DNA from 4 places in the Nocardia sp. NPDC004711 genome. Region 4 is predicted to be linked to each of the others. Evidence: riboswitches for the same ligand, from Rfam matches in the RefSeq annotation. Region 4 holds a riboswitch; each other region holds the start of a gene.
What was found. Region 4 has a riboswitch for magnesium ahead of ACWEKS_RS06760 (hypothetical protein). Riboswitches for the same ligand answer to the same signal wherever they lie in the genome.

Region 1: another riboswitch for magnesium. It lies ahead of ACWEKS_RS14215 (hypothetical protein); the one in region 4 lies ahead of ACWEKS_RS06760 (hypothetical protein).
Region 2: another riboswitch for magnesium. It lies ahead of ACWEKS_RS22255 (NRAMP family divalent metal transporter); the one in region 4 lies ahead of ACWEKS_RS06760 (hypothetical protein).
Region 3: another riboswitch for magnesium. It lies ahead of ACWEKS_RS16350 (MgtC/SapB family protein); the one in region 4 lies ahead of ACWEKS_RS06760 (hypothetical protein).

What each region holds. Positions count from the first base shown of each region.
Region 1 covers NZ_JBSGCB010000012.1:109,646-111,841, forward strand. Annotated here, with positions in the region: gene ACWEKS_RS14210 (ABC transporter permease) at 1-190, opposite strand, end outside; gene ACWEKS_RS14215 (hypothetical protein) at 227-1,012, opposite strand; M-box (ykoK) riboswitch at 1,368-1,552, opposite strand; gene ACWEKS_RS14220 (MFS transporter) at 1,632-2,196, opposite strand, start outside.
Region 2 covers NZ_JBSGCB010000021.1:46,011-48,206, reverse strand. Annotated here, with positions in the region: gene ACWEKS_RS22260 (DUF6636 domain-containing protein) at 1-277, opposite strand, end outside; M-box (ykoK) riboswitch at 464-642, shown strand; gene ACWEKS_RS22255 (NRAMP family divalent metal transporter) at 984-2,196, shown strand, end outside.
Region 3 covers NZ_JBSGCB010000014.1:111,884-114,079, reverse strand. Annotated here, with positions in the region: gene ACWEKS_RS16355 (AAA-associated domain-containing protein) at 1-450, opposite strand, end outside; gene ACWEKS_RS16350 (MgtC/SapB family protein) at 512-1,225, opposite strand; M-box (ykoK) riboswitch at 1,427-1,602, opposite strand; gene ACWEKS_RS16345 (MFS transporter) at 1,675-2,196, opposite strand, start outside.
Region 4 covers NZ_JBSGCB010000005.1:188,113-190,308, forward strand. Annotated here, with positions in the region: gene ACWEKS_RS06750 (DUF3558 family protein) at 1-138, shown strand, start outside; gene ACWEKS_RS06755 (DUF3558 family protein) at 138-650, shown strand; gene ACWEKS_RS06760 (hypothetical protein) at 748-1,164, opposite strand; M-box (ykoK) riboswitch at 1,445-1,625, opposite strand; gene ACWEKS_RS06765 (magnesium transporter MgtE N-terminal domain-containing protein) at 1,730-2,196, shown strand, end outside.

The DNA of each region.
Region 1 (2,196 bases), on a different contig from region 4:
TTGATACGGACTCGGTTCCCGTATCCGGCGTCCAGGGCACCGACATGTCCCGAAACAGCCGCAGCACCACCAGGATCAGCAGCACGCCCGCGCCGATGATCAGGTAGTCCACCGCCCGGAGCCGGCCGCGCGCCCGCGGCACCTCGGGAGTCATCTTGGGGCGGTCCGGAATTGCCAATTCAAGAGTCATTGCTGTTCACCTCGCTCCGAGCGGCGTCGTCGCAACTCAGTTGGTCGATTCGTCGGCGGCCGCGGGCGGTGCGGTCATGACGTTGAAGGCGTGCACGGCCGAGGCCAGCACCGCCGGTGCGCCGACGAGCAGGTTGAAAACCACGACTCCTATCCCGGCCCCGGCCACCGCGCCCTCCAGGCAGCCGGTGACGGCGCCCGGAATCGCCAACGTGCCCAACGTCAATGCGCCGACCGCGAGACCCTGGCCCGCGCCCAGCAGGACGCAGCCCAGCGGCGCTCCGATGACCGCACCCAGCAGCGTGCCCACCGCCAGGGCCACGGTGAGCTCGTTGTTGACATTCTGGAAGACGGTATTCATCCGATCCTCGAAGCTGTCGGGATCGGCAATCGGCTGTGCCGCAGGGCCTTCGGCTTGCGCCTCCGCGGCGGCGTGCAGCTCCGCGGCGATGCGTCGTTCCTCGGTGCTGACCGGTCGGGCCCGATCCGGGCGCGGAGTGAGGGTGGCGCTGTCGCCGTCGATGCGGGCGTCGATCGGGTACGTCGTGTCCTGCTTCGTGATGGTCAGCGGGATCGCCCCCACCACCACGCCCTGCGGGTCGAGGATCTGCAGCTGGTCGGTGGTGGTTCGGAGCGTGCCGAGGTCGGTGCGCAGCACCACCGATCGGTCCACGATCCGGGCGTCGCCGGACACGGCCTGAGCTGTCACAGCGTCGGCGAGCCGGGCGTCCGGTCCGGGTGCCGCGGCCGAAGCGGCGGCAGGGGCGACCAGTCCGGCGGTGGTCATCGCCGCGGTGGCGAATGCGAGCAAGCGAATTCTCATCGGGATGTTTCCCCTCGGGATACTGCTGCCCGCATCGGATTCCGGGCAGCATCGAATACCGTCGGGCACGGTGGTGCCGACGGGTCGGATACATATGCGAATCTCCGAATTCATTCGTAAAATGTGCATGCGAATAGTCCGGTGCCGCGCGGGCGGCATCGTGATATCGGAGAATTGCGTGCGTCGAGATATCGACGCGGTGTTGGTGTGGTGGCTAGCGGCCCGGACCGAGGCGGAGGGGCCGACCCGGAGATCCCGGGTCATCATCGGGTGCCATCGTGCTACCCGACCTCCTCACTGGTAGAACGCGATTCGTCAACGCACGGGGGAGGTCGCCCGGAACTCTCGGGGCGGACGCACACCCCTCTCGTCAGAGTTTTGGCACTGCACGACGTGTTCCGAACCGGAGTGTTCCGAATCGGAAAGCCACTTTGGATTACCCCTTGATCCGGAGAAATCTGTCCTAACCTTGGGCGTCTCTCGACGTCGTCAGATCAGTGGCCTGTGTTCGTGCAGGAGCCTCGCCTATCGAGGTGCAACAGGGAACCTAGTTAAAGACTCGTTAAAAGTCAAAACGGCGCCGGATTCGGCGGTCCGGTGGCTCCGACGATCACCATTCTCATTCTTCGACTGTGGCCGACGCCGCTGATAGGGCACCGGCACGCCGCGTCAGCTGCCGCCCGCCGATCATGACCGCGGCGATGGCGGTCACGCCGAGCAACGCGCCCGTGACGAGGACGCCGGTCACCGATGTGCAGCTGACGATCACGCCGCCGGTGAGCGCACCGAGGGCGACGGCCAGGTTGTACATGGCGGTATTCAGGGCGGTCGCGGCCTCGGGATGGTCGGGGGCGGCCTGCAGGATCCAGGTCTGCACGCCGACCGGAATCGCGCCGAATGCCGTGCCCCACACCAGCAGTGCCACGATGCCGCTGACCGGTGTGGTCGCGATGAGCGGGAAGAGTGCGAGTGTCACTGCCAGCAGGGCGGCGGCGGCGACCAGGGCGCGCCGCGGGTCGCGGCCGGCGGCGGCGCCGCCCGCGAAGGTTCCGGCCACGCCCGCCAAGCCGAAGGCCAGCTGTGCGGGCCCGATTGCCCCGGCGCCCAGACCGGAGATGTCCTGCAGCATGGGCCGGACGAAAGTGAATGCCGCCCAATGCCCGCCCACCAGAAGGAAGGTGGCG
Region 2 (2,196 bases), on a different contig from region 4:
GGTCGCCGTGGCAGTGGAAGTCGACGACGCCGGTGCTCTCCAGGACCAAGCGGTCGCCGTACTGGAGGTGGCAGTTCTCCGGCCGGGGCGGGGTGGCGTAGTCGTGCTGGGAGATCTCGCAGGCCGCGGTGGTCGCGGAGACGAGGCAGCCGATGTTTCCCGACGGCGTGCGGAACTGCACGAAGTCGGGCGGTGCCGCCTGGGCGATCGCCGGGCCCAGCGTGGACACGGCGATCAGGGCGGCGGCCGCGGTCAGGACACGGATCGGAAATTGCATGTCGACTCCCCGGTTCGGCAGGTTTACCGGTTGATCGTCGCCACCGCCGGATGCGATAACGGACCGGGTGGCCATGAAGGTTTGCCACGGAGTTGCCATGGCCGGATCGGTTGGGGCACAAGAGATTACGAGGAACCGACCGGCCCGGATTTGACAAGCGGAACGACCGGGCTCACCATTGCCCAGTCAGCACCTCGCTAGGCGAGGCTCCTGTACGAACACAGGCCACTGATCCGACGACGTCGAGAGACGCCCAGGGTTAGGACAGATCACCCCGGATTAAGGGGTGATCCGAAGTGGCTTCCCGGGTCGCGAGCCCCCGGATACGTCGTGCAGTGCCGAAGCTCTGACGAGAGGGGTGCAGGGTCCGCGCCGTCGCGCGAAGCCCAGATCCCTCCTGCTGTGCGCGATGCGACACCCGATGTAGTGACGTCCACGTACGTCCCGGCGGCAAGGAGGTGAGGGACGAACAATGAGTTCCGGCGATAGTCCGTATCCGAGTACGGATTTCACTCTTCAGACGTCCCCGGCTTGCCGCATTCCGGTCACCGGCTGACCCGTTTCCCGCACAGGCGTGCCCGGCGTTCCACCGCCGGTCGGTAGCCCGCGCGTGCCCCGGGCCGGTCGATCCGTGCCCGAACTCGCTCGGCGGCCGGGCGTATTCCGCACGCCCGCACACCTGATGATCGAAAGCGAGGGACAGGCCATGGCCTTCTTCGCGAACGGCTCCAGCCGCCGCACCTCCACCGTCGCCGTGCCCGCCGCAGCCGGCCGGCCCGCCGCCGACGTCCATCCCACCGGCGCCGTCATGGACAGCGCGCACGTCGGCGATATCGTCGGCGCGCTCGGCTCCATCGGCCGGCACGACACCCTCGAAGGCCGTTCCCGCCGCCAGCGTTTCCGCATGCTGCTGGCCATTATCGGGCCCGGCCTGATCGTCATGGTCGGCGACAACGATGCCGGTGGCGTGGCCACCTACGCGCAGGCCGGACAGAACTACGGCATGGCGCTGGTCTGGACCCTGGTGCTGCTGATCCCGGTGCTCTACGTGAACCAGGAGATGGTGGTCCGTCTCGGCGCGGTCGCCGGAGTCGGCCACGCGCGCTTGATCTTCGACCGCTTCGGCAAGTTCTGGGGCGCGTTCAGCGTCGGCGACCTGTTCATCGTGAACGCGCTCACCATCGTCACCGAGTTCATCGGTGTCTCCATGGCGCTCAACTACTTCGGGCTGCCCAAGGGCGTCGCCGTGCCGCTGGCCGCGGTCGCGCTGTTCGCCATGGTGGCCGGCGGTTCGTTCCGGCGCTGGGAGCGGTTCCTGTTCGGACTGATCGCGCTGAACATCGTCATGTTCCCGCTGGCATTCCTGGTGCACCCCAAGGCATCCCAGGTCGCGCACGGATTCCTGCCGTCCTTCCCGGGCGGGCTGAACTCGACGCTGCTACTGCTGATCGTGTCCATCGTGGGCACCACGGTCGCGCCGTGGCAGCTGTTCTTCCAGCAGTCCAATATCGTCGACAAGCGCATCACTCCCCGCTGGATCCGCTACGAGCGCATCGACCTGTGGATCGGCATCGTCGTGGTCATGGTCGGCGCGGTCGCCATCATGGCGGCGACCACCTTCGGCCTCGCGGGCACGGCCGCGGCCGGCAGCTTCACCGATGCCGGGGCCGTCGCCCACGCGCTGCACGACCACGTGGGCACCACCGCCGGCGCGCTCTTCGCCATCCTGCTGCTGGACGCCTCGCTCATCGGCGCCAATGCCGTCGGCCTGGCCACCACCTACGCCCTCGGCGACACCCTGGGCCGGCGGCACTCGCTGCACTGGAAGGTCTCCGAGGCGCCGGCCTTCTATCTCGGATACGCGGCGCTGCTCGGCGTCGCCGCCGCGGTGTCGTTCAGCCCCGATCACGTGCTGGGCC
Region 3 (2,196 bases), on a different contig from region 4:
CTGATCGCTGCTGCCCACCAGCGCCGAGCAGATGGTGCGCACCAGCGGGGCACGCCGGCGGGCCTGCGCGGCGAAAATCGCCTTGCTGGACCGGATGTCGGCATTGGTGAAATTCGCCCCGACATTGGTCAGCATCACGTCACCGGACTCCACCAGCAGCAGACCCAGCAGCGCCGCCGCGTCGACCAGCGGCATGAGGTCGTCGACCTCGAAATTCAGCTCGTCGGCCACCACCGGCAGGTCGGCGCGGCCGTCGTTGCCGTACACCAGCTCCAGCAGACCCGCGATCCCGCCGACCGAGGCATCGGGCAGCGCCACCGCGAACGGCGTCAACGTATCCGCCGGGGCCGCAGCGACTTCGGTGTCACGGCCGGTGAGCAGACCGTAGATCTGATCGACCAGCGTCTCGAACCCCGGCGTGCGGCGGCTGCGCGGGCGCGGCTGCTCCACCGTGATCTCGGCGATTGCGCCGAAGCCACCCCGCGCGACGGATACGACCGCAACGCGGCGTTCACTCCTCGGCCTCCGCCCGCAGCGGCACCGTGCGCCACCCGACGCTGGTCACCGACGGCTCCAGGCTCAACCGGCTCACCGCGGCCTCCATCTGCCGGTCGTCGCGGCGGTCACCGGTCAACTCCGCCCGCACCTGCACCCGGCCCGGGGAGGTGTCGTGGCTCGAGATCGACACCAGCCGGAAATCGGTGCGCGTCAGCGACTGCACCAGCAGCGCCCGCACATGCGCCTCGTGCGCGTCGTCGGTGTCGGCGTGGAAGGCGTACAACGCCTCCTGGGCCTCGGCCTCGTCGACACCGGGGCGATCCACCGTGCGCGCCACCGTGCGCAGCGCGGTATTGACCACCACCACCGCCACCGTGCCCGCCACCGCGGTCGAATACATGCCCGCACCCGCGAGCGCACCCACCGCCGCCGCACACCACAGCGTCGCGGCGGTGTTCAGGCCGCGGATATTGAACCCGTCGCGCAGGATCACGCCCGCGCCCAGGAAGCCGATACCCGAAACGATCTGTGCCGCAACACGAGTCGGATCCGCCGAGGCACCGTTGAAGCCGTGCGCGGACAGCAGCACGAACAAGGTCGCCCCGGCGGCGACCAGCGAATTCGTGCGCAGTCCGGCCATCCGGGCCCGGAACTGACGCTCGAACCCGATCACCGCGCCCAACCCGACACCCGTGCCGAGCCGCAGCAGCATTTCCCACATGGTCATCTCGATCTCCCAGCGGATGACGGCGCACTCCGGACTCGGACGCTACCGGGGTACGGGTAGCGGCCGGAAGATTGCGGGAGTGACACCGAGTGAACGATTGGCTAACGGAACTCGATCCGGTCCATCGGGCACGACCACCACCTCCTCGACGCCACACGCACGCATGCCAGGGGAGTGGGACCGGCGCGACATCGCCGGTACGGGTACCACCCCTCGTAAGACCTTCAGCACTCCACGGCGTGAACCCGCCACGGGTGGCGGGAGCCGGTCGGGGCATCCCCTTAGCTCGGGGAAACCTGTCCTGATCCGGGGCGTCTCTCGACGTTCGGGATCGCCGGCCTGTATCCGTGAAGGAGCCTCAGCTAACGACGGCACCTTGCGACCAGAAGTAAACACCGGCCCGCCGCGATCGGCAACCCGACGTGAGCGCCGTCGCATTCGCGCACCCGCTAGCGGCGCGCCTCGACCGCGACCCGCGCCACCAGCCGCACCACACACAGCACCGCCACCACCGCCGCGAAGATCTGCACCGCAGCCAGCAAACCGGTCGCGCCCGCCAGCAGGCCGACGCCGATGACCGGGCCGCCGCTGCCGCAATAGGCCATCACGAAATAGGTCGACAGCACATCGGCGTGCCGATCGGCCGGCGCGGCCGCATTGATCGCGGTCAATCCCGACAGGAACACCAGGCCGTGACCGGCCCCGGCCAGCACTGTCGCGAACAACAGCAACGGCAGCGAGGAGACCGCCCCCGCGATCGCCAGCAGTACCAGACCCACCGCCAGCAGCGGGAACCCCGTGAAGTCCAGGGCCCGTTCGGGTTTGCCGTAACCCACCAGCTGCGCCACCGCCCACGCCGCGGGCAGCAGCGCGGCCGCCGCGCCCCCGACCACCAGATTCGCACTGCCCGACAGGGTCGCGGCATAGGTCGGGATCAGCGTGAGGAAGACGCCGACCACCGCGAAACCCAG
Region 4 (2,196 bases):
GAGGTGGCACTTCCGTTCGGGGACAGCGATTTCATCGATTGGTCGGAGCGGGCCGCGATTACCGAGACCGCCAAGGAGCCCTGCAAGGGACTGGAACAGCTGGCGGCGTCCACTCTGACGAAGGCCGGGCAGGGGTAATGCGTCGGGTTCGAACGCGAATCGCCTTGGCGGCCTTACTGATCGCCGCACTCTCGGGGTGCTCGCAGGGCCCGAAGGAATCGCCCGTGCGCGCCGCCGACGCCCCGAACCTGCTGGCCGGCTGCGGCCCGCTGGAGGATCAGAAGATCGCGAGCAACCTGCACGTCTCGGGCATCAGACAGCAGAGCGCCCCCACCATCTGCAACTGGACCGCCACCAGTCCGAACGGCGGTGCGGTCGACATCACCTACGCCTGGCTGGAGAACGACACCCTGAGCCGTGAGGTCCAGATCGCTGACCAATTCGGTTATCAGGTCGAGCGTTTGGTGATCAAGCACTTCGGCGGCATGTACTGGCGTGACCCGAAGGATCCGAGCACCTGCGCCGTGACCGCCTCCGACACCGGCACCGTCACCTGGTGGGTCCAGAACCGCGACCACGCGGCGCAACCGGACCCGTGCGCGGGGGCCATGACTCTCATGCAGGCCACCCTCTCGGTAGACGGTGTGTGACCGTTCCCAACCTACTGCCGGACAAGAAGACAGCGGCGGTGAGGGGCGAGACCCTCATCGCCGCAACGGGTTTCACCGAAACAATCGGACTAGCCCGCTAGACGGCAGGCGCCGCGCCGGCGGGAGCCGGGGTGGAGTCGGGCGCGGACAGGCGCTGGGCCAGGCCGATGCCGACCGCGATGGCGGCGGGCACGCCGGTCAGCACCAGACCGGCCGCCGCACCCAGCGGAATGCCGATGGCGGCGCCCGTGAGGCCGCCCGCGATGCCGGTCGGCACCGACATGACCGTGACGCCGGCGATGGCGCCGCCCGCGGCGCCGATGGCGCAACCGGCCGCGCCGCCGATGAGGGTGCCGATCAGGGTGCCCATCGAGGTGGCCAGACCGAACTGGTTGACCGCCGCGGCGAACGCGGCATCCTGGTCGGCCTGGCTCGCGACGGTCTTCGGCACCGGCGCGGACAGGGCAGGGGCGGGGACGGTGGCGGCCAGGGTGTACGCGGTGATTTTCCTCATTGGCGAACCTCCGAAATTCTGGGTGGATGATTTCGAATGAGGGTGGAAAGGCCAGCACGTATTACACGGCCGCGTCATGGGGATACGCATCGTGCGTGGTGTGGTGAAAGGTCAGAGTCGTGTGGCGTGTTTCCACCCGCAAACGGGTGAGTGGAACGGATCACTCGGATACGGACTATCGCCGGGGGTCATGGGTCGTCCTCACCTCCTTGCGGCCGGAGCGCACGAGGGCGCTGACCAGGGTGCACACGAGGAGTCGCCACGGCAGCAGGCCGGAGGGCGAGCACCCCTCTCGTCAGAGCTTCGGCACTGTACGACGTATCCCCAATGACAATGACGTTGGGAAGCCACTTCGGGTGACCCCTTAATCCGGGGAAACCTGTCCTAACCCTGGGCGTCTCTCGACGTCGTCGGATCAGTGGCCTGTGTTCGTACAGGAGCCTCGCCTAGCGAGGTGCTGATTGACGCCGCAAAGTCTGGCAGTAGAGGATTGATTCGTCAAATTCGGACATGCAATGTTCGCCCGTGGCCGCCGGAATTCCGGGTCGCCGAGTCAGGAGCGCATATGACCGAACCCACAGTATGGTCGAAGCCGGAATCGGTTGCGACGGTGCATCTGTCGCAGTTGCTGAAGGCGCCGGTGATCGCCGCGTCGGGGGAGCCCATCGGCCGCGTGGACGACCTCATCGTGCGCCTGCCGGGTGGCGACGCCTATCCGCCGGTGATCGGCGTGGTCGTCGGGATGGGCGGGCGCGATGTGTTCGTCTCCGCCGAACGTATCCGGCTGTTCGAAGCCGATCGCATCGTTCTCTCGGTCAACAAGGTCGACCTGCGGTCCTTCGAGCGGCGTGCGGGTGAGGTGCTGCTGCGCGCGGACATCCTGGGTCACCGGCTGATCGATGTGGAGGCGGTGGAGCTGGTGCACGCCTACGATGTCGAGCTCGATCGGGTCGGCGTGCCCGACGACTCCGATTCGGGCTGGGTGCTGGCGCGACTGGACACCCGCCGCCCGGCTCGCCTGTTCGGGCTGAT